One region of the Flavihumibacter sp. genome, then DNA from elsewhere that is predicted to be linked to it. Evidence: riboswitches for the same ligand, from Rfam matches in the RefSeq annotation. Region 1 holds a riboswitch; the other holds the start of a gene.
The links. Region 1 has a riboswitch for cobalamin ahead of V6M43_RS04865 (TonB-dependent receptor plug domain-containing protein). Riboswitches for the same ligand answer to the same signal wherever they lie in the genome.
Positions count from the first base shown of each region.

Region 2: it holds a riboswitch for cobalamin, as region 1 does, so the genes downstream of both, V6M43_RS06960 (ribonucleoside-diphosphate reductase small subunit) here and V6M43_RS04865 (TonB-dependent receptor plug domain-containing protein) in region 1, are expected to answer to the same signal.

Region 1 covers NZ_JAKFDQ010000007.1:477,996-493,992, forward strand. The annotation lists gene V6M43_RS04850 (APC family permease) at 1-177, opposite strand, end outside; gene V6M43_RS04855 (TonB-dependent receptor family protein) at 215-2,281, shown strand; gene V6M43_RS04860 (group I truncated hemoglobin) at 2,349-2,741, shown strand; cobalamin riboswitch at 2,756-2,991, shown strand; gene V6M43_RS04865 (TonB-dependent receptor plug domain-containing protein) at 3,088-5,055, shown strand; gene V6M43_RS04870 (acyltransferase family protein) at 5,165-6,139, shown strand; gene V6M43_RS04875 (FkbM family methyltransferase) at 6,453-7,064, shown strand; gene V6M43_RS04880 (ABC transporter ATP-binding protein) at 7,051-8,316, opposite strand; gene V6M43_RS04885 (polysaccharide deacetylase family protein) at 8,343-9,323, opposite strand; gene V6M43_RS04890 (glycosyltransferase) at 9,274-10,857, opposite strand; gene V6M43_RS04895 (ABC transporter permease) at 10,886-11,737, opposite strand; gene V6M43_RS04900 (glycosyltransferase family 2 protein) at 11,760-12,986, opposite strand; gene V6M43_RS04905 (glycosyltransferase family 2 protein) at 13,016-14,038, opposite strand; gene V6M43_RS04910 (glycosyltransferase family 2 protein) at 14,065-15,057, opposite strand; tRNA gene V6M43_RS04915 (tRNA-Arg) at 15,124-15,195, opposite strand; gene V6M43_RS04920 (MarC family protein) at 15,203-15,781, opposite strand; gene V6M43_RS04925 (lycopene cyclase family protein) at 15,829-15,997, opposite strand, start outside.
Region 2 covers NZ_JAKFDQ010000007.1:943,942-959,938, forward strand. The annotation lists gene V6M43_RS06900 (RtcB family protein) at 12-1,232, shown strand; gene V6M43_RS06905 (SRPBCC domain-containing protein) at 1,238-1,621, opposite strand; gene ric (iron-sulfur cluster repair di-iron protein) at 1,765-2,727, shown strand; gene V6M43_RS06915 (hypothetical protein) at 2,729-3,163, shown strand; gene V6M43_RS06920 (DUF2249 domain-containing protein) at 3,166-3,990, shown strand; gene V6M43_RS06925 (cytochrome C oxidase subunit I) at 3,987-5,282, shown strand; gene V6M43_RS06930 (metal-sulfur cluster assembly factor) at 5,279-5,605, shown strand; gene V6M43_RS06935 (RrF2 family transcriptional regulator) at 5,615-6,046, shown strand; gene V6M43_RS06940 (hypothetical protein) at 6,062-6,538, opposite strand; gene V6M43_RS06945 (DEAD/DEAH box helicase) at 6,590-7,912, shown strand; gene V6M43_RS06950 (glycoside hydrolase family 43 protein) at 7,919-8,890, opposite strand; gene V6M43_RS06955 (ribonucleoside-diphosphate reductase subunit alpha) at 9,027-11,372, opposite strand; gene V6M43_RS06960 (ribonucleoside-diphosphate reductase small subunit) at 11,401-12,372, opposite strand; cobalamin riboswitch at 12,528-12,664, opposite strand; gene V6M43_RS06965 (peptidylprolyl isomerase) at 12,769-13,359, shown strand; gene V6M43_RS06970 (ion transporter) at 13,390-14,226, shown strand; gene V6M43_RS06975 (NUDIX hydrolase) at 14,235-14,924, opposite strand; gene V6M43_RS06980 (sodium:solute symporter family transporter) at 14,943-15,997, opposite strand, start outside.

The DNA of each region.
Region 1 (15,997 bases):
GGTAAGGGCGCCGCAGAGGGCGATGATACCACCGGCGATCCAGGCGGCAAAATAAATAGTTGGGGTAAGCGCTGCCTGTGCCGAATCGGTGGCGGTGCGGAAGATGCCCATGCCGATCACCAATCCGACCGTGATCATGGTAAGGTCAAAAAGTTTCAGTTTGTTTCTTGCACTCATTGGTGGAAGATATTAAAATGTGGCGTTACTTGCGGGGATGAAGGCGATCAAAAATACTGCAGTCCTTTTGCTGGCCACCTGCTGCCTGGCACCCACTGCTGCCATCACGCAGGAGAAGCTCGACTCTGTAACAGTTACGGCTTTTGCACGACGTACGGTCATTAAGGATGCAGCGGCTTCGGTTGTGCTGGTTCGTGAGCGCGACTGGCAAAGATTTTCACCCGCTTCTGCTTTACCGGCCATTAACCGTTTGCCGGGTGTGCGCATGGAAGAAAGATCGCCGGGAAGTTATCGATTGGCCATCCGTGGTAGTTCACTGCGATCGCCATTTGGGGTGAGGAATATAAGGATGTATTATAACCAGATCCCTTTTACCGACCCGGGAGGAAATACCTACCTGAACCAGTTTGCGGTGGGCAATTTCAGCAATATAGAAATATTAAAAGGTCCGGGTAGCAGTCTATATGGCGCAGGTACCGGCGGATTGTTATTAGCCAATACAGAAATTGCCGACAGCAGCAATCTATCCCTCCAATATATGACGGGCTCCTATGGACTGCACCAGGTGGAGGCAAAGGCAACACTCTCCTCCAACAGGGCCTTTGAACATTCTGTTTATGGGCATCACCAACGGTCAGATGGTTACCGCGATCATACCAATATGAAACGAACAGTGGCAGCATATACTGGAAGATGGCAGCAAAGCGCTGTAGCGGGGCTTGATATGGTGCTGCTCTATGGTGATCTCTGGTACCAGACGCCGGGGGGGTTGAACAGGAATGAATTTGAAGCTGACCCGAAGCAATCGAGGCCGGCAGTAGGAAATTTTCCTTCCTCGGTTGATGCGGATGCAAGCATTGAACAGAAGACATTATTCGGGGGATTGCACCAGGAGCTAAAACCTTTTTCCGGATCGAGTATTGATATCTCCTTGTATGGAGCAACTACAAGCGTTACTAATCCGGCGGTACGAAATTATGAGCGAAGAAAGGAACCACATTTTGGGGGAAGAGTTGTATTCGGTTATACCATTCCGTTATTCCCTGAAACAACAGACGGAGCAGAGGATGGAGCGAAGTTGCAATTCAATATTGGGGGTGAGTGGCAGCAGGGAAATTATTCGGTTAAGGTTTACCGTAATGTAAATGGAGAACAGGGCGAACTGCAAACCGATGACCGGCTGAAACCCAGGTCGGCGTTGTTGTTCGGACAGGGGATACTGGACCTGCCGGGGGACTGGCAGCTCAGTGCGGGACTCAGTTATAATGCCAATACCGTGGGGATCAGGCGGGTGAGTGAAGAGCCTGCATTTGAATTCAACAGCAATTACCGGAAAGAGTGGATGCCAAGGGTTGCGCTAACAAAGAAACTTGGGGCCCTCACTTTTTATAGTATGATCGCGAAAGGATTTTCGCCACCCACTACGTCGGAGTTATTGCCATCCACAAGTGTGATCAATACCAGCTTGCAGGCAGAAAGCGGCTGGAATTATGAAGCAGGGGTGAGAGGAAGGATCCTGAAGCAGAAGCTCTATTTTGACCTCGACTTTTTTTATTACCGGCTGCGGGATGCAATAGTTCAAAGACGAGATGCAAGCGGGGCGGACTATTTCGAAAATGCGGGCTCCACGCGGCAGAAAGGATTTGAGGGATTCCTCACCTACGGGCCTGTGGCGCTGGTGCCAGCACAGCAGATCAGTTTATCAACATGGATGAGTTATACGCTGCATCCCTTCCGTTATGTGGATTATAAGCAGGTTGAGAATGATTTTAGTGGAAATAGATTACCAGGTGTGGCTAAGCAAACATTGGCAGCGGGATTTGATGTTGACGGTAAGGGGGGAATGAATTTACATCTGGCATACCAGTATGTGGATCCCATCTGGCTCAATGATGCCAACAGTGAAAAGGCGAAGCAATATCATTTACTCGGAATAAGGGGAGGCAGCAGGCTGTACCGTGGGCTGAACTGGTTTGCGGGCGCAGATAATTTATTCAATACAACCTATAGTTTAGGAAATGATATCAATGCCTTTGGGGGGCGGTATTACAATGTGGCGCCGGGGCGGAACTACTATGCGGGACTGCGTTTACAATTGAACTAAATTTTGTAAATTAAGAGACCATTCTGCACCCTCATGAAGTATTTTTTAACCATTAAAATTTCACATCATGAGCACCTTAACCATGCCCACCCTTTCACTTTACGAGCGCCTTGGAAAAAGAGAGCGCATTGAGACCATAGTAGAAGATATCGTAGCAGCGCATATGAGCAATCCCCTCATTAAAGCGCGATTTTTGCCCTACCTGGAACAGGGAGAGAAATTAGCACATACCAAGTCATTGCTGGTGGAATTTCTATGTGCCGGAAGTGGCGGATCGGAAGCATATACCGGAAGGGATATGCAGGCGACCCATCGAGGCATGAATATCAGTGAAGCAGAGTATATGGCTGCCATGGATGATATCATGCAGGTACTTTCCAGTCATAATATTGATGAGGAAACCCAGAAAGACATTTTATTTATCGGATATTCCTTGCGCAAACAAATCATCGCACAATAATAGGTTCATTCATATATCTTCGCGCCGGAAACGGTTCCGCTTCGGCGGATTAAAAGGGAAGTCCGGTTGATTCCGGCGCTATCCCCGTAGCTGTAAAGTGGAGAGGAAATGGAGAGATGGAGAGATAGAGTGATGGAGAGAGAATCCAGATTATACCTCACTGTTGGTGAATGACCACTATCCGCGGAAGCGGGTGGGAAGGTAACTGACAGACACGAGCCAGAAGACCTGCCGCGTCCATCAATCAACATTTTGCTTTCGGGAGAAAAGCAGGAATGGTAAACGCGCAGGCGATTTATAATTCCCACCACTTTCCGGAAGCAGTCACCCTAATCTTTTTTCAGACATGAAAAAACAATGGATCATGGTGGCTGCTACGATCATCAGCAGCCATGTCAGTACAAAACTGATGTCACAATCAACCGGCGAAAAGCAGGCCGACAGCAGCAGAACACTCGATGAAGTAATTGTAACTGCCAACAAGCAACCCCAGAAACAAAGCAGTACGGGGAAGGTACTAACGGTCATCAACAGGCGAACGCTCGAGAACAATGCGGGCAGAACACTTTCACAGGTACTAAATGAACAGGCCGGACTCATCATCAATGGAGCACAGAATTCGCCCGGCACCAACCAGACCGTTTACCTGCGGGGTGCGGGAGCGGCCAATACACTGATTTTGGTGGATGGCATGCCGGTAACCGATGGGTCGGGGATAACGATCCAGTTTGACCTGAATCATATATCCATTGACCAGGTGGAGCGGGTAGAGATCCTCAAAGGCGCGCAGAGTACACTTTATGGGTCTGACGCAGTGGCGGGCGTGATCAATATCATTACCCGGAAGAACCAAAGCAATAAAGCCATCGGACTGAACGGACTTTTAGCAGCGGGTACCTATGGAACATACAAAGGCAACCTTGGCTTATCGGGGGCCATTGATAAATTCAATTATTCGGTGCAGTATAACCGCCTGCAGTCCGAAGGATTTTCTTCGGCTAAGGATGAGGGTGGTGCCGGCAATTTCGATAAAGACGGGGTGAAGCAGGATATGGTGAACCTGGCTGCGGGCTATAAGTTTAGCGAGGCCTGGACGTTTAAGGGCTATTACCAGTTCAGCGAGTATGATGCCGACCTTGATGACAATGCCCTGGAAGACGACCGTAACAGTAGGAGCCAGCAGCGGCAGCAGGTAGCGGGCATACAGAGCAGTCACCAGTTGAAAAATGGCAACCTGGTATTCAATGCCAATTACAATACCGTTCGAAGGGTGTATGATGACCCGGTGAATATTCCAGCGGGCGCAAATGACTGGGATCCGTCGAGTGGCGATTATAAGGGTCGGGCCCTGTTTGCGGAGGCCTATATAAATACCAGTTTGCAGAAGCACCTTGGATTGTTGGCGGGCATCGACTACCGTCGCAATACAGCAGATATCAATACCAGTTTCGGGAACCTGGGCAAGGACAGTCTGGAAGCGAGTATGATGAGTGCTTATGCCGCCTTTACATTGAAGGGTTTTGAGCGATTTGGTGCAGAGTTGGGCGGAAGGTTCACGCAGCACCAGGATTTCGGGGATGCCTTTACCTATGCATTCAACCCCTATATCTACCTGCTGCCGCAGTTGAAGCTATATGCTTCGGTGGCAACGGCATTCAGGGCGCCATCGCTCTATCATTTAGCTTCGGAGTATGGCAATACGGCGCTGGAGCCGGAGAGAAGCAATCAATACGAGGGTGGACTGCATTTTACAAGCAATAACAAGATCATTTCCGCGCGGGTTACAGCCTTCAGGCGGAAGATAAAAGATGTGATCGTGTTTGCTGGATTACCAGATCCTCCTTATGGGCAGTACAGGAATGCAGATAAGCAGGATGATAAGGGGGTAGAAACGGAGCTGAGGGTGCAGCCAAATGAGCGATGGCAGATAACGGCCAACCACAGTTGGCTTGATGGCAAGATAGAGACCAGGCTTGCTGGTAAGGATACCAGTTATTTTAATCTCTACCGCCGTCCGAAGCACAGTATTAACCTTGGAACATCCTACCAGTTCAGTAAAAAGCTGCATGTGGGGCTGAGTTTACGCTGGGTAGATAAGCGCCAGGACACCTGGTACAATTCCGCCACCTGGAGCACGGAGATCAAGGAGCTGGACAGCTATTATAATCTCGATGCCTATGCGCGTTACCAGTTAAATAAGCAGTTGGATGTATTTACCGATTTCAGGAATATCACCGACCGGAAATATGCCGATCTCTATGGGTATAACACGAGGCGGTTCAATATGATGGCGGGGGTGAGGGTGCAGTTGTAAAGAGAGCCACAGGGGTAAGTGGGTAGTTTATATTTTGAACCCGCCGGCGGATGCCGGCGGGTTCAAAATATAAGTATATTCCCTTACTAACCCTCCTAAACCTATTCCGGTGACCAATCGGCATATTGCTAAAATTGATTTTTTACGCGGCATTGCCATATTGATGGTATTCCTGTTTCATGCCCAATTGGTATTTTTCCCGGATAGTAATGATCTCCATTATTCAGATAAGGGTATTCTACAGGGGGGATTAAGAGATCTTGCATTACGATTTTCACCTACTGCATTTGGATGGACCGGAGTTCAGTTATTCCTCGTGATCAGTGGCTATCTGATACATAGAAATTATTTATTAAATGGATCCATTTTAAATGCAGCCATATTTTTTAATAAAAGATTTTGGCGAATTTACCCTCCTTATATATTTGTCCTTTTTGTCATGATTATTTTGCTACCATTCACCGTTTATGGGGGTAGCAATTTAATGGATATAATTTCTCATGTTTTCCTTTTCCACAACTTTTCTGAAACATACATATTTGGAATTAATCCTTCCTTTTGGAGCATAGCTTTAGAGGCACAATTGTATTTATTATACCCTTTTTTCTTATATGTGCGCCATCGTTGGGGAGTCACTCAGGCATTTGGTCTCAGTTTATCGATTGCTGTTTTTCTTAAGATCATGGAACCAATATTTACCAATCAAGAATATTACAATGCCTACTATTTATCGCCGGGAGCACTATGGTATAATTGGTGTGCGGGGGCTTTATTGGTTGAATTCCATTATTATAAGATATTAATATTTAGAGGACACGCAGGTAAGGTAGCTATCATTGCTACTCTACTATTATTCTCAAGCCGGTTGTTTCCATTTCATTATTACCTGATGCATTTATTAGCTATACTGACCTGGGTTTCTATAATGGAATGGTACCTGTTATATAAAACAATAAGAATAGGAAAGAAATTGTTTAATCTTATGACCACATTGGGTCTTTGCAGTTACAGTTTTTATTTGATTCACCAACCCCTTCTCAAGGTCTTATTTTCATTTTACAATCAAATTGTTGGATATTTGTGACGCCGAATACAATGGTTTCAATATTTATTAAACCTGTATTTGCTTTCTGGGTAATATTTTTACTATCCTGGATCCTCTTTAAATACCTGGAATCACCCAGTGTTGAGTTTGGAAAAAAGATGAGAAAGAAAGAGTTTGACCCAATAAATTGAGTTCCTATTTTCACTTTATGATCAGAGCATTATCTTACCTACGGACGTTAATTTATCATATAAATCATTTTGGCCCGGATGCGATCCAATTTTTGTATAATAAGTGGCGAAAAAAAGAATTGCTACAATTGAAGTTGAGGGGATTTGATCATCCTATATATATGAGGAACCAGACCACTGACATACCCATGTTTTACCATATTTATCTTAACAGGGAATATGATTTTAATCTGGAAAAATCTCCTGATGTTATAGTTGACCTTGGCGCTCATACAGGCTTAAGTGCGACTTTTTTTGCCAATAAATATCCTGCGGCAAGGATTATTGCCGTAGAGGCAGAGAAGTCAAATTTTGAAATACTTTTAAAGAATACAAGCTTTTACAAAAATATCACCTGCATTAATAAAGCGATATGGAATGAACCAACAAATATCAACATCGTTGATAAGGAGCTTGGAAATTGGGGTTATATGACCGAGGAAGCAAAAGAGCCCGGCACGGGAAGCATGCAAGCCATTTCAATGGATCAATTAGTAGAGGAGTTCGATATAAGCAGTATAGATTTATGCAAAATAAATATAGAAGGATCAGAGAAAGAGTTATTTGAAAAAAACTATGAAAAATGGTTACAAATAACCGAGGTTATTACAATAGAGTTGCATGATCATATGCGACCAGGCTGTACCAGATCATTCTTTAATGCACTACAGAAAAGTGATTTTAGTTTAAGCTGGAGAGGCGCCTACCTTATTGTGCATTTCAGGAAACAGTAAGTTGATTAAGCTCATAAGGAAACTGTGGCCTTACATAGCCCCACCATTTAATGTAGTGACCGTTTCCATCAGGTATATCCGCAACTGTAAAATGAAGGCATTCTTCAAAATAGAAAAGAGTGGTTTTTTCTGCGTTAAAGAAAGCAATAGAAATATAATAATTCCCGTCATTTAGAAAATGACCGGGTATAATGCATTTGCCCATCAACTCACCTGGCTCTGCAAGTACAGGCGGATGAGAAACCACGAATATGCAGTCGCCAGCACTGTTAAACAAAGCTATTTCTGTTATTAATATATCTTTTTGTTGCAGCCAATAAAATCTAAATATCACTTCTATTGATGTGCTAATATCAATAAATGCTGACCCAGGCAATAGATCAGGATTCAACTCAACGCTGCTCATTCGCAAATAAGCATTACCGGGAGATGAATTTATATCTGGCCATTGCTGCTTAAGCAGGTCTTGTTGTAACGTTGACAAATAGGCATTGACTACCTGCGCAGATTGGCCCTGCTTTTTTATCGTACCGCTGTGAAGCCATATTGCATTATCACAAAGCTGGTTAACTGCCTGCATATTGTGGCTGACAAAAATCACAGTTCTACCACTTCCAGAAGATGCTTCTTTCATTTTTCCCAGGCACTTCTTTTGAAACTCTGCATCCCCAACAGCCAGTACTTCATCAACTATCAAAATGTCGGGCTCTAAGTGAGCGGCAACAGAAAAAGCAAGTCTGACATACATTCCTGAAGAATATCTCTTGACGGGAGTATCAAGGAATTCATCAATTCCTGCGAAAGAAACTATTTCATCAAAGCGGCGCAGAATTTCCCTTTTTTTCATCCCAAGAATATAACCACTTAGAAATATATTCTCTCTACCTGAAAGTTCCTGGTGAAATCCTGTACCCACTTCCAACAAACTGCTTACCCTTCCTTTTCCTTTAATAATACCAGAAGTAGGTTTAATGATTCTGGACATTATTTTAAGGAGTGTTGATTTACCTGCTCCATTTTGACCGATAATACCAAGCACTTCGCCTTCATTAACCTGTAGATTTATATCCTTGAGTGCCCAAAAAGCTACTGCCGAATCAGCATGTGGCTGTTTGGTGAAAAAAGGGTCATCTTTTTTCAAAACATCCAGTGTCCACCAGCGGTGAAGGTCTTGTCTTAAAGAGCCGGTTCCAATTGAACCGCGTCTGTACATCTTAGACAAATTCTCTACCTGCAATGCCAAATCAGCCATACTATTGAATAATTAAACTCACTGAATTAATATTTTTTAAACCATAGCCGTAGCTGTTGTTCGAATTGCTCTCCAGTCCAGTTTTGGACCTGGAAACGACCAAGTTGGTAGGGATCATCATTATACTTTATCGATTTGCCTTTTGTAGTGAACGCGAGTTTCAGATCGTTATTCTTAACTATCGTCAGACTATCATCATTAAAATCGCCATAAGGATAAGAAAATGCTGTCACAGACTTACCCGTATGCGCTTCAATCCAATGAATATTTGAAACTATTTCATTTTCCTGATAATTGATGTGATGATTTGAAAGTGCCGGATGCGTCATAGTATGAGCTCCTATAGTAAACAAAGGTGATTTACTCAATTCAATAAGATCATTAGTGGACATAGGAAGCTTATTACATGACCCGTTGTTAGATTGGTTATTTTGTGAAAGTATATCAATCCGATCGCGGATCTCAGGATAGGCCAGTGGCTTCAGTCTGGCCCATTCATTAATATATTTATCAGAAACTGCGTCTGGTGGATTAGCAGGCCATCTCCAGTTTTGGTAAATTTTCATATCCGCAGACATCAGATTATTGTCAAAAATCACCGATTCCAATTCATCCCACCAAAAAGGAATTTGATGTTCAATGTAATATGAGCTAATAAAAAATGTAGCTGGTAATTTAAACTTCTCTAACATGCCTTTAGCTATAGAAAAGTTATCGGAATAGCCGTCATCGAAACTAATACAAACTGCATTTTTGGGGAAAGATTGGCCTATTGAATTGGCAAGCGAATCTGAAGTGATGACAGTAAAATGATTATGTAAAACTTTTAAGTGGGCTTCAAAATTGATGGGTGAAACAGCCAGCCCCCATGGATCAAAAGTTGATTGACCAATCTGATGATACATCAGAGTGATGACCTTTTTATTACCCCAAAAATTTAAATTCCTAAACATCCCATTAGAGCTTTTTGATAACTGCGGAAATGATAACCTGATAATGATCATCATGGTAATTCAATTGCTCAGGTTTAATCTCCGGCAATCCAAATCCATAAATAAAGGCGCTAGCTATGAACACATTTCCGTAAGTTTTCATAACGGGCTTGTTATTTATGAAAGAATCCTCCAAGGCCCTGCTAAGGGATCTACTCGTGAATGACCATTGCCAATACTTACCCCATTCATCCTGGGCAATATGGCTTATACCTGGCACAGTAACCAGCAGTGAACCACCGGGTTTCAATATCCGGTAACATGTATCAAGGGCCCTCTTAAAGTCATAAATTAAATGCAAGGTTTGAGTTAGTACGATTGCATTGTAAGTATTGTCTGCAACATTGGGTAGATCAGAAAGATCTCCAATGACTGTGGCTGCAGGGTTGGTATCATCAACATGCAATACATCGCTTGTTTTAACCCTATCCCCCCCAAAACGCATGGTATAGTAATTATCACCTATTTCAAGGATATTCCCATGAATGCAAAAACTATTCTCAGCCAGGAATGTTTCGATGTAATATCGGTCGATCGGACCACCCCTATCATATCCAAACTGTGTACTGACAGGTTTTAATGGCAGGTTTTTTAGTGCAATCATTTCATTAGACTCCTGCTTTCTCCCAAAAAATATTCTCTTAATGTTTCTCATAACACTAAATTTTTTTTGCTTGAAAATGTAGCTGGAAAGCTCCTTTCCAATCTCAGGAAAATACTTTTTCAAAAAGTAATACTCCTTACTTTCACGAATCTCCCATTTACTATAATGTATAGTTTTAAGTCGGGAAGCCATCTGCTCTGAATAGTATCTCCTGTTAAACTCAATCCCTTTAACATAGGCCTTTACTTCATCCTCATTCTTTAAAAAATATTTTTGTCTCCCAAGCACCTCCTGTATTCCATTTAGCATGGCAATATTATCGCCCGACATATTCTCCTGATGTTTCCTGTAAGCCGCAATGATTGTTTTATGGTGTCTTATTGGGTGTTTACGGGCGATTCTTAGATAAACATCATAGTCTTCACAGTTTGGCAGAGCAGTGTCAAAGATAAATTCTCTCAAAATATCAGACCGATAGAGAACTGTGGCATGCATACCAATGAAATTTCCACCTAACAGTTCATTATACATATTATTGCCGGGCTGTTTAATTACATCAACGAATACTCCGGTAAACTCATAATAAATTGTATGTGCGCCTGCAACAAAAGCTAAATCAGGATCATCCAGTAAAAACATGGCATTCAGGGAAATGGCATTATAATAAAGCCAATCGTCCGCATCCAGAAAACAAATGAATTCACCACCAGCATATTGCAACCCAGCATTTCGAGCGGCAGATAAGCCCTGATTAGATTGAAAGATATAAGTAACACCAGAAAAAGAATCCACCAAATCTTTTGTTTGATCAGTTGAGCCATCATCCACTACAATTATCTCAATATTCTTATAATCCTGTTCAAGAGCGCTCCTTATCGCAGTACCAATAAAGTGGTAATTATTAAATGTGGTTATGACAATTGAAACCTTTGGAAAAGCTGACAAATTTGGTAATGTTGAATTTTGAATAATACTATGCCACGTCCATTAATTTATCGGTCATTTTATTAAATAGCAAAACCCCAACAGATAGTGTGAATATCATAAGTACAATCCCTAAAATTATTGGGTAGAATGCAATCAACCCATGCCCTGTAAATGCATATCTGAACAACTCAAACTGGTATGCCAGCGGATTCCATTCAATATAAAACCTATATTTCACCGGTATAGTAGTCATTGAATAAAATACCGGACAGATAAACATGAACAATCTCAGCAAAATTTGAAGCAAGCCAGCCAAATCACGATACTTCGCTGTAAGGACTGAAAAAACCAAACCAATACCAAATGCAAACCCAGAGCATACTAAAATTGGTATTAAGCATAAAACCATGCGGGAAAATACCAAATCCACTTTCCTCATCCATATGAAATAAATGAATACTCCAACCAATAGTGTAAAGTGAATAATAAAGCGAAAATAGTGCAACACGAGAATCGACAGCGGTGAGATCAATCGGGGAAAATAAACTTTACTAAAAATGTGAACATTTGTAGTTATGGTTGAAGATGTTTGGATTAACAAATCAGAGAAAAGGTTCCATAATGTAATGCCGATCAGGAAGAATAAAAATGCAGGAACCCCTGCAGTCTCCAGTCCCATTATTCGGGAAAAGACTATAACATAAATAATAACTGAAAAAATAGGTTGGACCAATATCCAAAGAGGTCCAAGTAAGGTTTGTTGATAGGAACCTAATAAGTCCTTTCGAACTAGTCCGAAAAGCAGATCCTTATGTGCAACCAATTCCTGAACTGGGGCCCCCAGCCAGCTTGTCTGGGCATTAATGACCCATTTCCATTCCTCTTGTTTACCTGACATATAGGAAAATTACCAATAAATTCTAATTGTGCTTTACACGGTTTCGAAAGTAATACAGGATACCTGAAAGCACTCCCATCACCTCCGGAACAACGGTTTTCTGTCGAAGGGTCGGCCGCCTTATTTTTTGAATGAACTGAAGAAAATAATTAACTCCCATTCCTTTAAACACATGCTCTCTATAATTCAAATGAGGGGCCAGTTCATGCTGAATAAGAGAGGCTACTACATTACCTCTCATATAATAAAAGAGCTGCGACCTGAGCTCTTTCATTTCCCTGCGATGTTTATGGTATACAATGGCACGTGGTTCATACAGAATTTTACCTCCAATTAATAAGATCCGAAACCATATTTCTGAATCGCCGCTGCAGCCCGCAGCACCTGCATCTAATCTTTCATCAAAATAACCTGCTTTTTGGAGAACTTCTTTTCTAAATGCCATATTAGCGCCTGCCCCAATATTCCAAACCTTTGGGCATTCGGATGGGGTAGATTGAAGAAATTCATCATTATACAAATGCTTCGCATACCCCTTGTTAAATGTCCAATATCTTTCGAAAATAAACTGACTCTCGGTCTCCAACTGAAGTGGCAAAACAAGACCAGTAATTGCATCAATTGACTTGTCACCAAAGGAATTTTGAATGTGGTATAACCAATATGGATCAACTACAACATCATCGTCCAGATAAACAATTAATGGACAGCCGGCAAATTTTGCTCCAGTATTTCGGGCAATATCCAATCCCTTCCGATCTTCCTTTAAATATTTGACATTGCCAAATTCATTACATACTAACCATGTGGTATCATCAGTTGGGGCATTGTCAACAACTATTATTTCCGCTGGTTTCGTAAACTGAGTTAATAATGTATGAAGACATTCTTTCAGTTCCTTACTTCGGTTACGTGTACAAATCACAACGCTTATATCAGCCTTTGATGAAACAGTAAGCAATTCCGAATCTGTAAACACACTTGAAAGAATATCATTCAGGGCTGTTTGATCACCATCGATAAGCGCAGAAATAATTAATTGAATCTTACTTTTAGTTATCTTCTGTAATTCGAGCGAACTTGCTATAACATTTACCGCCTGCAAAAATGGAACATTGGCGATATCCCTTTCTTTTCCTTCAAGGAAAAAATGGCCCAATGCAACACCTCGCCACCAAAAAATACAAAACTCTTTTTGAAATTCATACCAATGACTATGTATATGATCAAGGTCAGTTTCAAGCCTCAAGTTTATTATTCGATATGGACGGAATGAGTTCATTTTCGTAAAGACTTATACGCTTTCCTCATATTAATCATAAGTTCTCTTCTCCAAACAAATATGAACAATGAAAAAGATTTTATAACCAATGTTCCATGAGGATATAAACGAAGTAGTTGATAAACCTGGCTATAAATAACTTTTTTCTTTCCTGTTCTCAGCCACATAAATTTTGCAGCATCAACGGCCCAGTAAGAATAGTTTCTTCGTACAGATATCGACGCTTCTGCTCGCTGAGTATCTGGCAATAACAAGGAAATCTCCTTAAATACTTTTCTAAGATCCTCAATATTTTTACCACTTAAGAAACTATGACCTGATATGGAATTATAGTGTGTTCGGTACTCTGCCAGCGATGCGGGTGTATATGCAATAGGGTATCTATTAGCAATGCGGGCCCACATTATCCAGTCTTCTCCATAAGTGACGCCATAAAATCCTCCTAAGTCTTCATAGACACTTCTTTTTACCACCATACATACATATTGCATCAGCTGCCCATGAGACAGACGTTGAAGGCAATTTTCAATAATACAGGGGGATTCAGCTCTTCGAGTTTCCTCCTTGATCAGCGTACCATCAGCATTGATAAAGTCCCAATTTGTGAATGCAGCACCAGCGTCAGGATAATCATCAAATAAAGATTCGATTGCAGCATAAAAGCCAGGTTTTACTCTATCATCCCCATGTAGTAAATGAATATAGTGCCCAGTCGCACGATTAATACAGGTTTCAAAATTCCGAAGGCTACCCATATTTTCCTCCTGCCTGTAGTAAGAGACCCTGCCCTTTCCAATTTCCATTACAAGTGCTTCAACATCGCTATCTGTACTTGCATCATCTACAACTTCAATCTGCATCTCCTTTTCACCAGGGTCTTGAATTAACACACTGTTGATCGCATCAGCCAAAAATTCACTGCAATTATACGCTGGGATCATTACAGACCATCTTGGTCTGTAAACACCTTCCTTTACCGGAAGTATTATCGGGGGCTCATTTGGTATTCTTAAGGTCAAATTAAAAGCATTTTCTACTATATCAACTAGCTTTTAGGGTCGTTAGGATTCTGTTGAGCAAAATAACTCAGTACTATTTTTGTAAGAAAGTATATGGTGGTTTTATTCTTATTCATCAGGAAAGACTTGTAAGCAAGGTTCAGGTATTTTTTTTTGTCGCCGTAAAAGTTTTTAGCGGCTACAATTGAAAAGAGGTTTGAGAAATTTTTTTTAGCGCCGTGCTTAATTTTTCTACGTTTCTCCTCCGGTAAATATGATTGAATAATACTTATGAATTTTTCAATATCGGCCACGCTTTGGCCACTCATGTGTGAGCGGGTAGTGATATTATTCGCATGCGAACGATACATAGCCAGGCATTTTGGCGTATATGCAACTTCATAGTTTGCTGCAATCCTGCACCACATTTCCCAATCTTCTCCAAAATGCCCACCAAAAAAACTACCTAAATGTTCATATACAGAACGTTTTACCACAACTGCAGGTGGCTGGCAGAGATTAACCAGTGAGATTTGATCTAACCAATCTGGAATTATACCAGGGTGTTCGAGGATATTGCCCGAGAAAGTTAGTTCATTACCAAACTTGTTTATAAAAGAGTTCTTACAAAAAGCAGCGCCAACAGATGGGAATTTTTCAAAGAGAAGTTCAATTTCCTTATAAAAACCAGGCTTGACCAGGTCGTCACCATGAAGGAGATGAATATAATGACCTGTCGCCCGGTTCAGACAGGTTTCAAAATTGCGAAGGCTGCCAACATTCTCTGCCTGCCGAAAATATCTTACTCTTCCTTTTCCCCATTCCTTAACCTGTGCTTCTACATCGCCATCAGTACTTGCATCGTCTACAACCTCAATTTGCATAAGAAATTGACCTTCATCCTGCACTAAAACACTTTCAATAGCATCCTTTAGAAATTCCAGGCAATTATATGCGGGAATCATAATTGACCATAAAGGCCTGTCTGTAGTTTCAACCGGCTTGATGAGAGGAGGTGCTTGTGGAATCCGTTCAATCATTAGATATGTTTCAATTTCACCGAAACATTGTTTTGCGGAACCTCATAGAAAATTACGGATTATGGGTGGCCTCGCCAGGAATCGAACCTGGATCTGGAGCTTCGGAAACTCTTATACTATCCATTGTACTACGAGGCCGGTTGGATCATTTTATTAATCCTGCTGCATTGGTGGCAAATATTTTTACCGCAATGGCGAGCAAAACTACACCAAAAAACTTACGGATGGCCAGTAAACCGGCAGGTCCTATGAGTTTTTCTATGTAATCCAATGACCTGAGTACTATATACACTACAACAAGATTTAATATGATGGCCATCGCCACTGTAAGCGTATTATAGTTGGCCTGCAGTGAAATGATGGTGGTTAGCGTTCCCGAACCCGCGATCAGGGGAAATGCAATGGGCACTACTGTGCCCGACTTTATATCCCCATCTGATTTAAAAAATTCTATGCCAAGTACCATTTCAAGGCCAAGGATGAAGATCACAATGGAACCGCCCACCGCAAAAGAGCTCACATCGAGGCCCAGGATCTGGAGGAATTTTTCGCCGGTAAGCAGGAATAATAACATCAATCCACCGGAAATAAGGGTTGCCCTCAACTCATGGATGGCACCCATCCGGGTTTTTAAAGAGATCAGCAGGGGAATAGAGCCGAGAATATCAATGATAGCAAATAGCGTGAATGTGACGGTAAGAAGCTCATTGATATTAATACTCATGCTAATGGGTTGTGCAATTAACTACACAACCGTAATTTAAGGCAAATCTATATTACCCGCCGGGCGGCTCTTAAAAAAGGCATGGTAGGCAGACTGCTAATAAGCAGCAGCTCTTCGGGCAGGTAAGAATGATTGTCGAGGAACCTGAATATGCGCTGTGCACTATTGCGTTTGAAGAGCCGGGTAAAGATCTTATCGCCAGGCAGGTCTTCATTC
Region 2 (15,997 bases), 470 kb from region 1:
TGAATTATAAGATGAAAAAGAAGGAAAAAGATATTAATGAGCAGCTAAACTCCAATGCTGTACCCTTTGAAGTTTTTGGTAAGGATCAGATTGAGGAGGCTGCCTTGCACCAGATGTACCTCGCCGCAAGGTTGCCGATTACTGTTGCAGGAGCCCTTATGCCCGACGCTCATTCCGGTTATGGACTTCCAATTGGTGGAGTACTCGCAACAGACAATGCGGTGATACCTTATGGTGTTGGCGTAGATATCGGATGCAGGATGAGCCTGAGCATATTTCCAATAGCTTTATCGGAAATGGCGAAAAAGCATGCAATGTTTGAAAAGATATTGCTTGATAATACTGTTTTTGGAAGCGGCCAGCAACTGGAATATCCATGGGATCATGCTGTTATGGAAGATCCCGCTTTCAATGCAACTCCCATTCTGAAAGAATTACATGGCAAAGCCTGGAAACAATTAGGGAGTTCTGGAAGTGGTAATCATTTTGTTGAATTTGGCCGGTTGGAAATAAAAGAAAAAGACCCTCAGCTTGGCGTTGAGCCGGGTGAATACCTGGGCTTGTTATCACATTCAGGATCGCGTGCACTTGGGGCAAATATTGCCAACCATTATACCCGTTTGGCCAGGGAGAAAAGGCGGCTCCCGGGAGAAGCTGCTCATCTCGCCTGGTTTTCATTAGATGAAGAAGAAGGTGCTGAATATTGGCTGGCTATGAATCTTGCCGGTAATTATGCGGCAGCATGCCATGAGGTGATTCACGAAAAGATATCTCGGGCACTGAATGAAACAGCAATTGCCAGGGTAGAAAATCACCACAATTTTGCCTGGAAAGAAATAGTGGATGGAAAAGAACGCATCGTACATCGTAAAGGAGCAACTCCTGCCGGAAAGGATATACTGGGAGTAATCCCGGGGTCGATGGTTGCACCCGGGTATATAGTGAAAGGTAAGGGTGAGAAAAGTTCTCTGCAATCCGCTTCACATGGGGCAGGGAGAACCATGAGCAGGAGTAAAGCCATGACAATTATCGACCGCAATGAAATGGATGAACTGCTCGCCAAACACAAGGTTACATTAATGGGAGGGGGACTGGATGAAGCACCACATGCTTATAAGAATATAGAAATGGTGATGAAAAGCCAGCATCAATTAGTGGATATCGTTGGAAAGTTCATACCTACTATTGTTCGTATGGATGGCGATTCGGGTAGAGCGAGAAAATGGAAATAGATCGCTTAATCGGTATAAAATTCCAACAGCGCGGCAAAATAAACATCTGTCCAGCCTTCTGTAATATCGTCATAAGCCTCATCGGGAATATTGGTATGCCGAAGCTCTACTGAACTGCCTTGTGCATGCTCATGTAATTTTAAAGTTACTATTGAAGGGGTCTCTTCTTCTTCGCCAAAATACCACTGCTGGACAATCTTCTTTCCTTCCTCAAATTCAAGGTTTTTACCGGCAATATTATCATCCCACATGGAGAATTCTGAACCAGGCTCGGTAGACATAATTGCCGGTGCGCCGGTCCACAGCTGCATGGTGGCCGGATTTGTCAATGCGGCGTACAGTTCCACCGGTGGTGCCGGGATGATGTAATACTTTTTGAAGTCTTTCATGGTGGGAAATTACTAATTCCTGTGATTGGAAAACGCAAATGTCATAAAGAAGTAAAATAATACAGTATAAAAGTACTTTATTACTTTTATTATAAAAGATTGCTTAGTTTTGTATCCTGAATTAATCATTTAAAAGATTCCATATGCAAACGCTCGAAGAAAACATTCTTAACGTAACAGAACTTGAACCAAGGCAAAAACATCCAACCATATTTTTGAGGTTTGATGATCTGGAGCCGGGAGAATCCTTAACCATTCACAACGATCATGATCCGAAACCTTTATACTATCAGCTACTGGGAGAAAGAGGTAACTGCTTTAATTGGGAATACCTTGAGCAGGGGCCAGAGTGGTGGAAGGTTAGAATAAGTAAGCGCAGGAATGATGAGGGTGAGGAAACCCTTGGAGAGATCGCGACAAAAGATCTGCGCAAGGCTCAGATATTTAAAAAATACGGACTTGATTTCTGTTGTGGTGGGAAGAAGACTGTGAAAGAGGCTTGCGCGGAGAAAGGTCTGGACGTAACGAGGATTGAGCAGGAATTACAGTCCGCAGACCAGAACCTTGCAACATCAAGGCCATTGCCATATAATGACTGGTCTATTGATTTCCTTGCAGATTATATTGTAAACACGCACCATTCATATGTCGCTAAAACGCTTCCGGATTTAAGGACCTATGCTGCCAAAGTTGCAAGGGTTCATGGGAGCCGGCATCCTGAATTGCTGGCAATTCACACGCTGGTGGAAGAGATCAATGCTGAACTCACATCGCATATGATAAAGGAAGAGAAAGTACTGTTCCCATATATAAAAGAACTTGTTGCGGAAAGTAAGAGTGCCGCATCGCCAGCTCCTTCACCATTCACTACCGTTCAGCAGCCAATAAACATGATGGAAATGGAACATGAAGCAGTGGGCCATAACCTTGAGCAGATAAGAGAGCTTAGCAGGAACTATATTCTCCCTGAAGACGCCTGTGCCAGTTACAGCTTACTCTATCGCTTGCTGGAAGAGTTTGAAGATGACTTGCATACACATGTTCACCTCGAGAATAATATCCTTTTCCCCAAAGCATTAAAACTGGAAAAAGAACTAAAATATTAAAATGTTAACTCCTGGAAAACACCAACAATGGCTGCTGCTGATCTTCATGGTCACAGCAGCCTTTTGCTTCTCCTGCAATAATCGTCAATCAGCCATCCCCGAACTAACACTCAACAATGGAGTGAAATGGAATTCGGATGATAGCACCAATTCAAATGTTGCAAGTCTCCAAAGGACACTTGACCGTTACCCAGCCAATGAAGCCACTACATTAGTTACCTACAAGGAAGCTGCAACAGAATTGCAGGAGGGAGTCAATCAACTGGTTAAACAGTGCAAAATGAAAGGGCCTGATCACGATGCATTGCATGCATGGCTTGAACCATTCATGGGTGAGGTGAAGGCATTGAAAGCATCGGCAACAGCAGAAGAAAGCGCAAAACATTTTGAGACGCTCAGAAAATATGCGATCCTTTACCCTGAATATTTTGAATAAACATGGTTATAAATGCAGATACAAAAATTGCTACCATCCTGAAACGCCATGATGATGCTCTGGAAACAATTATCAGCATCAGTCCGGCGTTCCAGAAATTGCGTAACCCTTTGCTGCGTAAGCTGATGGCTGGCCGAACAAGTATTGCCATGGCCTGTAAACTGGCAGGGTGTACTGTTGAGCATTTTCTGGAAAAACTGAAACCACTTGGCTTTGAGGGTGGAGAACTAAGCAACAAGCCGCAAAAGGAACTTTCTATCAAAGACGATAATGAATCGCGTGAATATTTGAAAACACTGGGGGAAGACCAGGTGGTTCGGCTTGATGTGCGTGCTATGCTCGCCGGGGGAACTGATCCACTCGAGAAAATCATGACTACCATAGGGGCACTTAAGAGAGACCAGGTTCTGCTGATCATTAATAGTTTCGAACCCACCCCGCTGATAAACTTACTAAACAAAAAAGGCTTTAGTTCATATGTAGAAACAGTGAATGAATCAGAAATTCATACCTGGTTCATCAACCAAAAACTGATACATCAAAACCCCGTACCAATCGTAACAGAAGATTCCGGCTGGGACGAGTTAGTATCACTATTTGAAGGCAGGATGAGATATGTGGATGTGCGTCAACTCGAAATGCCTCAACCTATGCACAGCATCCTCGAAGCCCTTGAATCACTTCCCCCCGGTGAGGCGTTGTATGTGTACCACAAGCGTATCCCCGTATTCCTTTTACCTGAATTATCAGAAAGAGGATTTGATTACCGTACAAAAACACTGAATCAACAGGAAGTTCATCTCCTGATATTCAGGGAATCTTTATGATAACAGGCATCCATACAATCCACAAGCCCACTTCGTCAAAGGTCGTCTTGCCATTCTATGCGTATGCAGCTTTGTCATTACTGGTATCCACATTGCTTCTATGTAATTCGCCGGAGGCTTTTACAGGGCATCATTTCAATCCCCGGACCCTTGCCATTACACATGCAATGGCATTGGGCTGGGGAACGATGATGATATTGGGAGCCAGCCACCAACTCGTTCCGGTTCTTACAGAATCGCCACTTTACAGCCACAAGCTGGCCGGTGTAAGTTTCTATCTGGCAGCAACTGGTATTCCACTTATTGTGTACGGCTTCTTTGCATTTGACCTGGGCTGGCCTGCACAAGTCGGGGGCATTTTGGTTAATGCATCCATAGCAGTTTACGTTTTCAATCTTGTGTCAGGCATCAATAACAGCAAAAAAGAAAACATACATGCCATATTTATGTTAACTGCTGCACTATGGTTGTTTGCCACTACTATAATAGGACTATTGCTGGTCTTTAATTTTACAAGTCCCATTCTCCCAAAAGATTCATTGCATTATCTTTCACTGCATGCGCATCTCGGAATAGTTGGGTGGTTTCTTCTGCTTGTAATAGGTGTAGCATCAAGATTGCTCCCAATGTTCCTGATTTCCAAATACACCAATAACAGGTTACTATGGATAATTTTTGGCGCAATAAATAGCGCGCTTATCAGCTTTGTTTTTATCCATCTGAATAACAATGGAAACGTGTATTTTTTCATCCCCGGGATTGCGCTGGCACTGAGTTTGGCGTCATTTGCATACTATTGCCGGATGTCATTCATACATAGGATCAGGAAGGCAGTTGATGAACCCATGAAAATATCGCTGCTTTCCGTATTGATGATGTTGTTGCCGGTATTATTTCTCTTGTTTGTTCCATTTCTGCTGGCATCGGGTGAAGCACCAAACAGGATCATTATGGCTTATGGGTTTTCCATCTTCTTCGGATGGCTCACAGCTATAATTTTCGGCATGACCTTTAAAACTGTCCCCTTTATAGTATGGAACAAATTTTATCACTCGCGTTCAGCGATGGGCAAAACACCAAACCCCAAGGATCTATTTAGTGTATCAGTATTCAATGGCATGGGTATTTTATATCTCATAGGTTTTGTGGGGTTTATAACAGGTATTCTTTTGATCAGTACAATTCTCATCCGGATCTCAGCCATTTCATTATTATTGGCAGCTGTACTTTACAACTGGAATGTATTTTATTTACTTTTTCATAACCCTAACAGAGGAAAGCCTGCGATATGAATATCATTTCCAATAACCAAATGAAGGCTATTATAGCGCTTGCCGCGCTGGAAGCGGTGATCGATCCGGAGATCGGTTTAAATGTTGTAGATCTGGGTCTGATATACCAGATCGATTTCAGCGAGGAGGATAAAGAAATTTTTGTTTCTATGACGCTCACCACGCAGTTTTGTCCGATGGGAGAATCCATTACAGATGGGGTAAAACAATGCCTGGAAACAACTTTTGGTGATATGCAGGTAAAGGTGAACCTGGTTTTTGACCCACCCTGGAATTATGAAAGGATCTCTGATTCAGGAAAAGCATTTCTAAACAGACCATAACCACAATCAATGCTCACAAATACCTGTAAGACTGCAATCAAGGCAGTAATTTACCTGGCAGCACGTTTTGAAACGGGGGAAAAATCGGGTATCCGGGAGATTGCCGAACATATTGATGCCAGCGAACATACGGTGGGCAAAATGCTTCAGACATTGGTAAAACAGGGGGTGATAAATAGCGTGAAAGGTCCAACCGGCGGATTCTTCATAAGCAAACAGCAGCGCAACCAACCTATCATCAATATTGTTGAGGCCATAGATGGACGACAAATATTTACCGGCTGTGGATTGGGACTAACTAAATGTTCTGCTGCACATCCCTGCCCCATTCACGATGAATATAAAGCAGCACGAGATCTTTATGAGAAAATTTTCAGGTCTAATCGTATTGCTGATCTTTGCGATCCTGTGGCAAATGGACTGGCATATCTCACAGGCTGATCATATCAACGCATATTATCCCTCCAATGATTTCAGCTCGCGCCTAAGTTCAAACTGAAGATCTTCATGCAGTCCATTTATCAGTTTCGCTATTTTTTTAAGTTGTGACTGGAAGATATTATCGAGCACTGTATATTTTTTAAATGGAAGTCCCATATCTTTCATCAGGCGGCAATATGTTATCAATAACTCCGCCTCAGCGCCTTTATCTCCAATATAACGGGCTTGCTTACTGGTTTCACGCAGAATTTTCCGCAATGATTTTTTAGCATAATACACGTGAGAGCTATTAATCTCTGAAAACGAATCTGCCATTTCTACCTTTAACTCAGCAAGGTAGCTGTTAAGATTATCGGCTTCAAAAAGCAAATAGGTCAGCAATTCTTTATTTTCCTTTTTGAAACGGGCGAGGCGAAGACAAAGCTCCGACACCTTTGCGGGTGGAAGCGCTTGCAGTGCATCTTTTATTTCGTGGATTGAAGCTGGTTTCATCATTTAGACGGCACTTACAAGGTAACTTTCCTATTACGTACCTTTGGCCCGATGCAAAATACACACTATTCACTCCCAAAGATACTTAGCGCCTTTAAGATCGATGCGCTTAATGATATGCAGATCGCTTCCATTGAAGCAAATAAAGCACATGATAACGTTCTGCTGCTTTCCGCTACAGGTTCAGGAAAGACGCTGGCTTACCTGTTACCCATTCTGGAACTCCTGGATAATACAAAGAAAACCACACAGGCTTTAGTAATTGTGCCTTCCCGTGAACTGGCCTTGCAAATCGACCAGGTATTCCGCACTATGAGTACGGGATTTAAAGTAACCTGCTGCTACGGGGGTCATCTTCGTGAAACAGAGGAGAATAACCTGCTGGAGGCACCAGCCCTGATCATCGGAACACCTGGCAGGCTTGCGGACCATATTCGCAGGGGCAATATCACGACTGATACCATTGAAACACTGGTACTTGATGAATTTGATAAATCGCTTGAGTTTGGATTTGAAGAAGAGATGTCTTTTGTGGTGGGATCATTACCCGCAGTAAAGAAGCGTATACTTGTTTCTGCAACCGATTCGGATGAAATGCCAAAATTCATCAACATGAAGGAAGCGGTTAAACTAAACTTCCTTACTGGTGAAGTACCTGAAATGCTGGCATACCAATACGTGAAAAGTGATGATAATGATAAATTGCAGACTTTGTTCCGTTTGCTCTGCCTGGTAGGTAACCGTTCAGCCATCATCTTCTGCAACTACCGTGATGCCGTTGAAAGGGTGAGCAATTATCTTAAGGAACAGGGTATTGTAAATGTTTATTATCACGGGGCCCTTGAACAGCCCGACAGGGATGCCGCCATAAATAAATTCCGAAATGGCAGTTCGAATGTACTGGTGACAACTGATCTTGCTTCAAGAGGTTTGGATATTCCAAACATCCGATATATCATTCATTATCACCTTCCTGATAAAGAAGAGACATTTACACACCGGAACGGACGTACCGCCAGACAGGAAGCCAGCGGAACCGTGATACTTATTGTTTCCCCCGAAGAAGAAATACCAGATTATGTGGACCCAAATATTCTGGAGATAGAATTGCCGGAAAAGCAGGATCTACCGGAAAAACCTAAATGGACAACCTTTTACTTTTCTGCCGGAAAGAAAAATAAGATAAATAAGGTGGACCTGGTTGGCTTTCTTACACAAAAGGGTGAGCTAAAAAAAGAAGATATCGGGTTGATAGAAGTGAAGGATTTCACCTCTTATGTTGCCATCAGAAAATCAAAAGCCAGCCATACCCTTAATCTTATCAAAGACCATAAGGTGAAGGGACAGAAAGTCAAGATCGAGGTTGCGAAGTAATATAAATTACTGAACTCCTTCAGAAGTCATTTGCACTCTTTTCATACTACCATCTTCATTGTAAAATAACCTGTCGATACAAACTGAGCGGCGGAAACTACCGCCCTCAGTAGGTATTCCCCCGTTATGATATATAAAATATGCGTTGCCCTTGAAATCGATGATAGCCTGGTGATTGGTGTTTGAATTGCCAGCAAGTTCATTCAGGATTCCTTTGAATTGCCATGGCCCATTAACTGATCGACTCATGGCATAGGCGATCTTTTCGGGGAACTGGTAGGCATAGGAAAGATAGTACCATCCATTTTTATGATGAATCCAGGGCGCCTCGGTGAACGATGTAAGATCAACCGTTTTGATCTCACCTTCCAATTCTGTCATGTTCGGTTTTAGGCGGGCATAGTAGCATTTTGTATTTCCCCAGAAAAGATAAGCCTGACCGTCTGTATCTATTATTACGGAGGGATCAATATCATCCCAGAAAATGCTGGTAGCCTTTGTCATATCGTTCGATATTAAAGCTTTGCCGATGGCATCGCGATAAGGTCCTTCCGGGCGATCAGCCACTGCCACACCTATAGATTTTCCTGGAATGGTTCCATGCTCTACAGTTACATACCAGTAAAATTTACCGTTACGTTCAATTACCTGCGATGCCCATGCATCTCCTTTTGCCCAGTTGAAATCCTTGGCCCTGAGAGGTACGGAATGTTCAGTCCAGTTGACCATATCGGAAGAAGAAAAACATAACCATTCATTCATCACATATCCTTCTTTACGAGGAGGTGCTTCATCATGCCCTGCATAAAGCCAAACTTTGTTTCCATGCACAAGGGCTGAGGGATCGGCTGTGTATTTATGAGTGATTATGGGATTACCCTTTGATGGAAAACTTGTGTCTGCACTGGCTTTTGCTCCATTTGCCAAAAGCAGGAAAAGGCCTGATGTAATCAGTGATAGAGTAAAAAGTTTTTTCATGATGACAAGCATTGATTCTTATAAATGTAATTTATACATTTATTACCAAAACCAAATCATCTTTAGATGTACGACTCATTCTAAAAAAAAAAGCGGCCTCCGGGGAAGCCGCTTAAAGTATTATAACGTCGGTTATTTATGAACCACAGCTTATGCATCCCTCCTCCATGGTACAAACTGCACCTTCAGTAATTGGTACGGAGTCAATTTCATTGGTTATTCCCTGCTTTTCGACTGTGAACTGTACTGCCTGCGACGCAGCCTGTGTACGCAGGTAGTACATGCCAGTTTTGAGGCCCTTTTTCCAGGCATAAAAATGCATGGATGTCAACTTAGATGCTGTGGGATTGCTAACGAACAAATTCAAGCTCTGGCTCTGGCAAATGAATGCGCCCCTGTCTGCGGCCATATCAATTAGGGTCCGTTGTTTTATCTCCCATACAGTTTTATAGAGTGCCCTTATATCTTCGGGTATATTGGTGATACCTTGAATAGAACCATTAGCAGCGATGATAGTGTTCTTCATCTCATTGTTCCAGAGGCCAAGGGATATCAGGTCTTTCAATAAATGTTTGTTAACTATTACAAACTCACCGCTTAAAACACGCCGGCTATAAATATTAGAAGTATATGGCTCAAAACATTCGTTGTTTCCAAGAATCTGAGAAGTAGATGCTGTTGGCATTGGTGCAACCAGTAAGGAGTTCCTAACTCCAAATTCCATTACTTCCTTACGCAGACCATTCCAGTCATGCCGATCAGATGCCTTTATACCCCAGAGATCAAATTGAAACATTCCCATTGACAAAGGCGATCCTGCAAAGGTTTCATAGGCCCCTTCAACTTTAGCCAGATCCTTACTTGCGGTCATCGCTGCAAAATAAATTGTTTCGAAGATGTTCTTATTAAGCATCGAAGCGAGCTCAGATTCAAATGGAAGTCGCATCAGAATAAAAACATCTGCTAATCCCTGAACCCCCAGCCCTATTGGGCGATGACGCATATTTGAACGACGCGCTTCTTCCACCGGGTAATAATTCACATCGATGACCCTGTTAAGGTTTACTGCAACCTGGTAGGTGACTTCATATAACTTCTCGAAATCGAATTTACCCTCACGAACAAATCGAGGAAGGGCGAGAGAAGCAAGGTTACAGACAGCTACTTCATTAGCATCTGTATATTCCATGATCTCAGTACAAAGATTAGAGCTTTTGATAGTACCAAGGTTCTGTTGATTGCTCTTGCTGTTAGCAGCATCTTTATACAACAGGTATGGTGTTCCGGTTTCTATTTGTGCATCGAGTACTGCGAACCATAATTCCTGTGCCTTGATGGTCTTGCGGCCCCTGCCTTCTTGTTCATATCGCTCATACAACTTCTCAAATGCCTCACCGAAGCAATCCTGCAATCCAGGTGCCTCATTAGGACAAAATAAAGTCCAGTCTCCATTTTCCTCAACCCGTTTCATAAACAGGTCTGGTATCCAGAGTGCATAGAAAAGATCACGTGCACGTAATTCTTCCTTGCCATGGTTTTTGCGCAAGTCAAGAAATGAAAAAACATCCGCATGCCATGGTTCAAGGTAAATCGCGAAGGCACCTTTACGCTTTCCACCTCCCTGGTCAACATATCTGGCTGTATCATTGAAAACCCGCAACATCGGGATTATGCCATTACTTGTTCCATTCGTTCCGCCAATGTAGGAGCCCGTTGCACGGATATTGTGGATAGCGAGACCAATACCACCAGCACTTTGAGAAATTTTAGCGGTTTGTTTCAATGTATCATAGATCCCATCAATACTATCATCCTTCATCGTCAGCAGGAAACAACTTGACAATTGAGGCTTTGGAGTTCCGGCATTAAATAAAGTTGGGGTTGCATGCGTGAACCACCGTTCACTCATCAGGTGATAGGTTTTAATTACCTGTTCCATATCATGCTTATGGATACCAATAGCAACCCGCATATAAAGATGTTGAGGTCGCTCGGCCACCTTGCCGTTTATACGGAGCAAATAGGATTTCTCAAGAGTTTTAAAACCGAAATAATCAAATCCAAAATCACGATCATAAATGATTGTGCTATCGAGCATTTCAGCATTTGCTTCAATGATCTCTATCACATCGTCAGCCACAAGGGGAAGTGATTTATTTGTGACGGAATCGGTATACTGGTGCAAGGCACGCATAGTATCCGAAAATGATTTCTTCGTATTCTTATGAAGGTTACTAACTGCTATTCGCGAGGCCAGCAAAGCGTAATCGGGATGACGGGTTGTGAGCGCTGCGGCCATTTCAGCAGCAAGATTATCGAGTTCCGTGGTACTAACTCCATCATAAATACCTTCAATAGTCTTCTTGGCTATATCAATTACATCAACCATTGGGCTGAGCCCATAGGAGAGCTTTTGAATACGAGCTGTTATTTTATCGAACTTAACGGCCTCTTTTCTACCGTTTCTTTTAATTACAAACATATCAATGATTTATAGGTAGGGAATGGTTTTAAAAGTCTTCCTCAAGGGAGAATGTTTGTCCGGAAGCACCAGTCATCACCCCTGATTTTTGGTAATCCCCAACGCGCTTTTCAAAGAAATTGGTCTTGCCTTGAAGCGAGATCATTTCCATGAAGTCAAATGGATTGGTTGTGTTGTAGAGTTTAGTATATCCAAGTTCACCCAACCAGCGGTCGGCTACAAATTCAATATACTGCTGCATCAGTCTTGCATTCATCCCGATAAGATCAACAGGCAAAGCCTCAGTCACAAATTCTTTTTCAATTGCTACAGCATCGCTGATAATAGCGTGTACAGCTTCCTGTGATAGTTTTTGTGAGAGCATACTATAGAGTAGGCATGCAAACTCACAATGCAGCCCCTCATCTCTGCTTATAAGCTCGTTGCTGAAGGTTAGTCCAGGCATTAATCCTCTTTTCTTCATCCAGAATATAGAGCAAAAACTTCCACTAAAGAAGATACCTTCCACCGCTGCGAAAGCAACCAGTCTTTCCGCGAAAGAACCATTCTCGATCCAACGCAGAGCCCATTCAGCTTTTTTCTTAACTGCAGGCACTGTATCGATAGCATGAAAGAGTTTATCTTTTGCAACAGGATCTTTTACATAGGTGTCAATAAGTAATGCATACGTTTCGGAGTGGATATTTTCCATCATGATCTGAAAACCATAAAAGCATCGTGCTTCGGGTAATTGAACCTCACTCATAAAGTTCACGGCCAGGTTTTCATTTACGATACCATCACTTGCAGCAAAGAATGCAAGAACATGACTCAGGAAATGCCGCTCTCCATCATTAAGGGCGGCCCAATCGGTCAGGTCGGCGCTAAGATCAATCTCTTCAGCAGTCCAGAAACTGGCTTCATGTTTTTTATACATTTCCCAAACTTTGGGGTAGTTGATAGGAAGGATCACAAAACGGTCCTTGTTTTCCCTGAGCAACAATTCATTCTCATTCGACATATCGATTATTTTAAATTTTCTCAATACCTGTTAAAATACAAGGGAGTGTCGCTGGGGAAACCCTGGTCATCTGGCAATTGCCATGACCTGAGTTCTGAAGCGCGTCATGAGATGTGACGCTTACACCTTGCCTGTACCTTACGCGGGAAGGTCCCAAACAAAAAATAGTATCGGCAGGTGTCTGGCTTGTAACATGGTTACTTACAGTTGCCCGTCAGCCCGTGATTTGCACACGATTCCCTATTAAGCGAACCGGCTCAGAGCCGGACGCACCGAAATAATTAATTGCATGAACTAAAACGAAAATACCTTCAAACTCAGGGGGAGGCTTTAATACTTTTTCACACATGTGGATAGATTCTCGAAACCATTCTATATTCCTGAAAATTTGCAGACATGAAAAGAAATCTAATATTGCTTTTTATAATTGGTGTGCTCAACGCATGCACTTCTCAAAATGCCCCGGAAGGCGCGGTGGAGCTTGTTATTAAAACCACAGAGGGCAACATCAATGTGGCTGTATTTCCGGACAAAGCACCAAAATCTACAGCTGCCTTTCTGGCGATCGTTGATAAAGGTTTATATAAACGAAGCAGTTTCTACCGGGTACTCAATGATGCAAACCAGCCATCAAATGCCCCAAAGGCAGAACTTTTGCAGGGTGGTTTATGGAGCCGGACAAAGAAACGTCCTGACGTTCCAAGAGTGGAACATGAAACCACTCAGCAGACCGGACTTCAGCATCTTGCCGGCACCTTATCGCTCGCCAGGGAGGAACCCGGGAGCGCAAGTTCTGAATTCTTCATTTGCGTTGCTGACCAGCCGGGACTGGATTATGGAGGCGAAAACAATCCGGATGGCCAGGGTTATGCAGCATTTGGAAAGGTCATTAGCGGAATGGATGTGGTAAGGAAGATCTATAACAAACCTGAAAATGATCAGTATTTTGATCCACCCATAATGATCATAGACATTGTAAAACGCTAGATAAATAAAGCATTTTCGTAAATTGTTTATATGAGTCAAAAGACCGTGCTTAACCCGGTACAACAAAACTGGAAACAGAAACTTTTCACTATCATCTTTGAAGCAGACACGAAAGCGGGCCGCATTTTTGACCTTGCTTTACTGTTTTTCATTTTACTGAGCCTTGCTATTGTAATGCTGGAAAGCATGAAGCCGGTAAATGATATATATGGAAAGGAATTAGTTACCCTCGAATGGATCGTTACAATACTTTTCACTATTGAATATGTATTAAGACTGCTCTCTGTAAAGAGGTCGGTAAAATACATGACCAGTTTTTATGGAATCATTGATCTCTTGTCAATTCTTCCAACATACCTGAGCCTTCTTATTCCCGGATCACATTTTTTACTGGCTATACGTGCCCTAAGACTTATGCGGGTTTTTCGAATTCTTAAACTCAGTCAGTTTGTACGTGAGGGCACTACGATAGTTTTAGCGATGAAAGCAAGTGCCCGGCGCATTAGCATTTTTCTAAGTTTCGTTGTGCTATTAAGTATTATCCTGGGTGCCTTAATCTACGTGGTGGAAAGCGGGGTAAATGAGAAATACAGCAGTATTCCTCAAAGTGTTTACTGGGCAATTGTAACGATAACTACAGTTGGTTATGGAGACATTTCGCCGATAACTCCCGTTGGAAAACTTATCGCATCTTTTATCATGCTGCTAGGCTATGCAATTATTGCTGTTCCCACGGGTATCGTTACGGTAGAATTATCAAGAAGTGCGCGCCGCGATGAAACAAATACCACTGCATGCCCCAACTGCTCGGCATATGGACATGATCCCGATGCAAAATTCTGTAAGTACTGTGGGCACAGCCTGTAATGATTTATTTAAATAAGTTTGATACCCTCAGATTCGAGTTGCTTATATTTTTTCTTATCGAAGATGTAATAAAAAGCACCCTTTTTAGAAGATTCCTTTTCCTTTTCATCCAGGCGTTGAAGAATGCCCAGCGATAATATTTTGCGTGTAAAATTACGTTTGTCAAAAGCGGTTTCGAAAATGGCTTCGTAGAGCCCCTGTAACTGCTGAAGCGTGAACTTGGTTGGCAGGAGCTCAAAACCGATCGGGTGATTACTAACCTTCTGCTGTAAGCGCTCCTTGGCGAGCTTCACCATGGCTTTATGATCAAATACCAGCGAAGGCAACTTTTTCAGATCAAACCACTTCGCGTTATGAGAATTAAGGAGTTCCGTACTTGACTCATCGATCTTGATGAGGGCAAAATATGCTATTGATACAACTCGTCCGCCCGGATCCCTTCCCACATCACCGAAACAATGAAGTTGCTCCATGTAGATTTTTTCCAGTCCGGTGAGCTTATATAATATACGCTGTGCCGCACTGTCAACGCTTTCCTCTTTTTCCGCAAATCCTCCCATCAGTGACCATTTCCCTATTTCAGGCTCAAGTCCACGCTTTATTAACAGAGCTTTCAGACCTGATCCATCGAAACCAAAAATGATACAATCCACTGCCAGGAGGAACCTGTCGTAATTTTTGTATTCTATTCTTCCCATAATTTCTGATGCGCGAAGTTACCAGAATTTCACATACAGTGCCATAAGGATAAGCAGGGTAATTACAATCTGAACCACGGTAATCGGCTTCACATTGAACATTCCCTTCTCGTGGTGGAAGGCCCTTGGATGAACTTTAGGACCCGCAAAGCTCATTGCTACCATAATTGCAACGGTAAAAAAGAAGGATAGTCCCATACTGATCAGGAAAGGAATTTCATACTCCCCTGCACTGTTCCGGTAGGCCGTATAAAAGAAAGTGTCATTCCCAAAAAGCGTTGGGGCGAACTCGTTGAAGAATACGCAAAAGGCGAAACCAAACAGAATACCAGCAACGGCAGCGGCCCCGGTGGTTCTTTTCCAGAACATACCCAATGTGAAGATGGCAAATACACCCGGACTGATATATCCGGTATATTTCTGGATAAAGGTAAATCCGCCTGCACCACCAATTCCAAGGGTATCTTCCCAGGTGAACATTACGGCAATTATCATTGACAGCACAACAGTTAACCTGCCGATCCATACCATCTTGGTTTCATCCGCTTCCCGCTTGATGTATTTTTTATAGATATCGAGCGTGAAAATGGTCGAGATACTGTTTGCCTTACCTGCAAGCGAAGCGACGATGGCGGCGGTTAATGCTGCTACTGACAGACCTTTCAATCCTGAAGGAAGAAAGCTTAACACGGCAGAATAGGCGCCATCCATGCCGCCTGTAAGTTGCGGGAGATGACCGTTCTTGTGCAACACATAGGCAGCAATACCAGGCAACATTACGATTACCGGCATCATAAGCTTGAGGAATCCTGCGAAAAGAATACCAGTACGTGCTGTATGAAGATCGGCACCCAGGGCACGTTGTGTGATGTATTGGTTACATCCCCAGTAGTTAAGATTTACGATCCATTGACCGGCAGCATACATCAGAATGCCGGGCAGGATAAGGTATTTATCAATATGTTCCTGGGGAGAATCGGCGGTTGGTTTATCGAGGATCATGTGGAAATGGTCAGGTGCATCCTGCATCAACACCTTGAATCCGGCAATAGCATCACTCCCCAATCCAAATT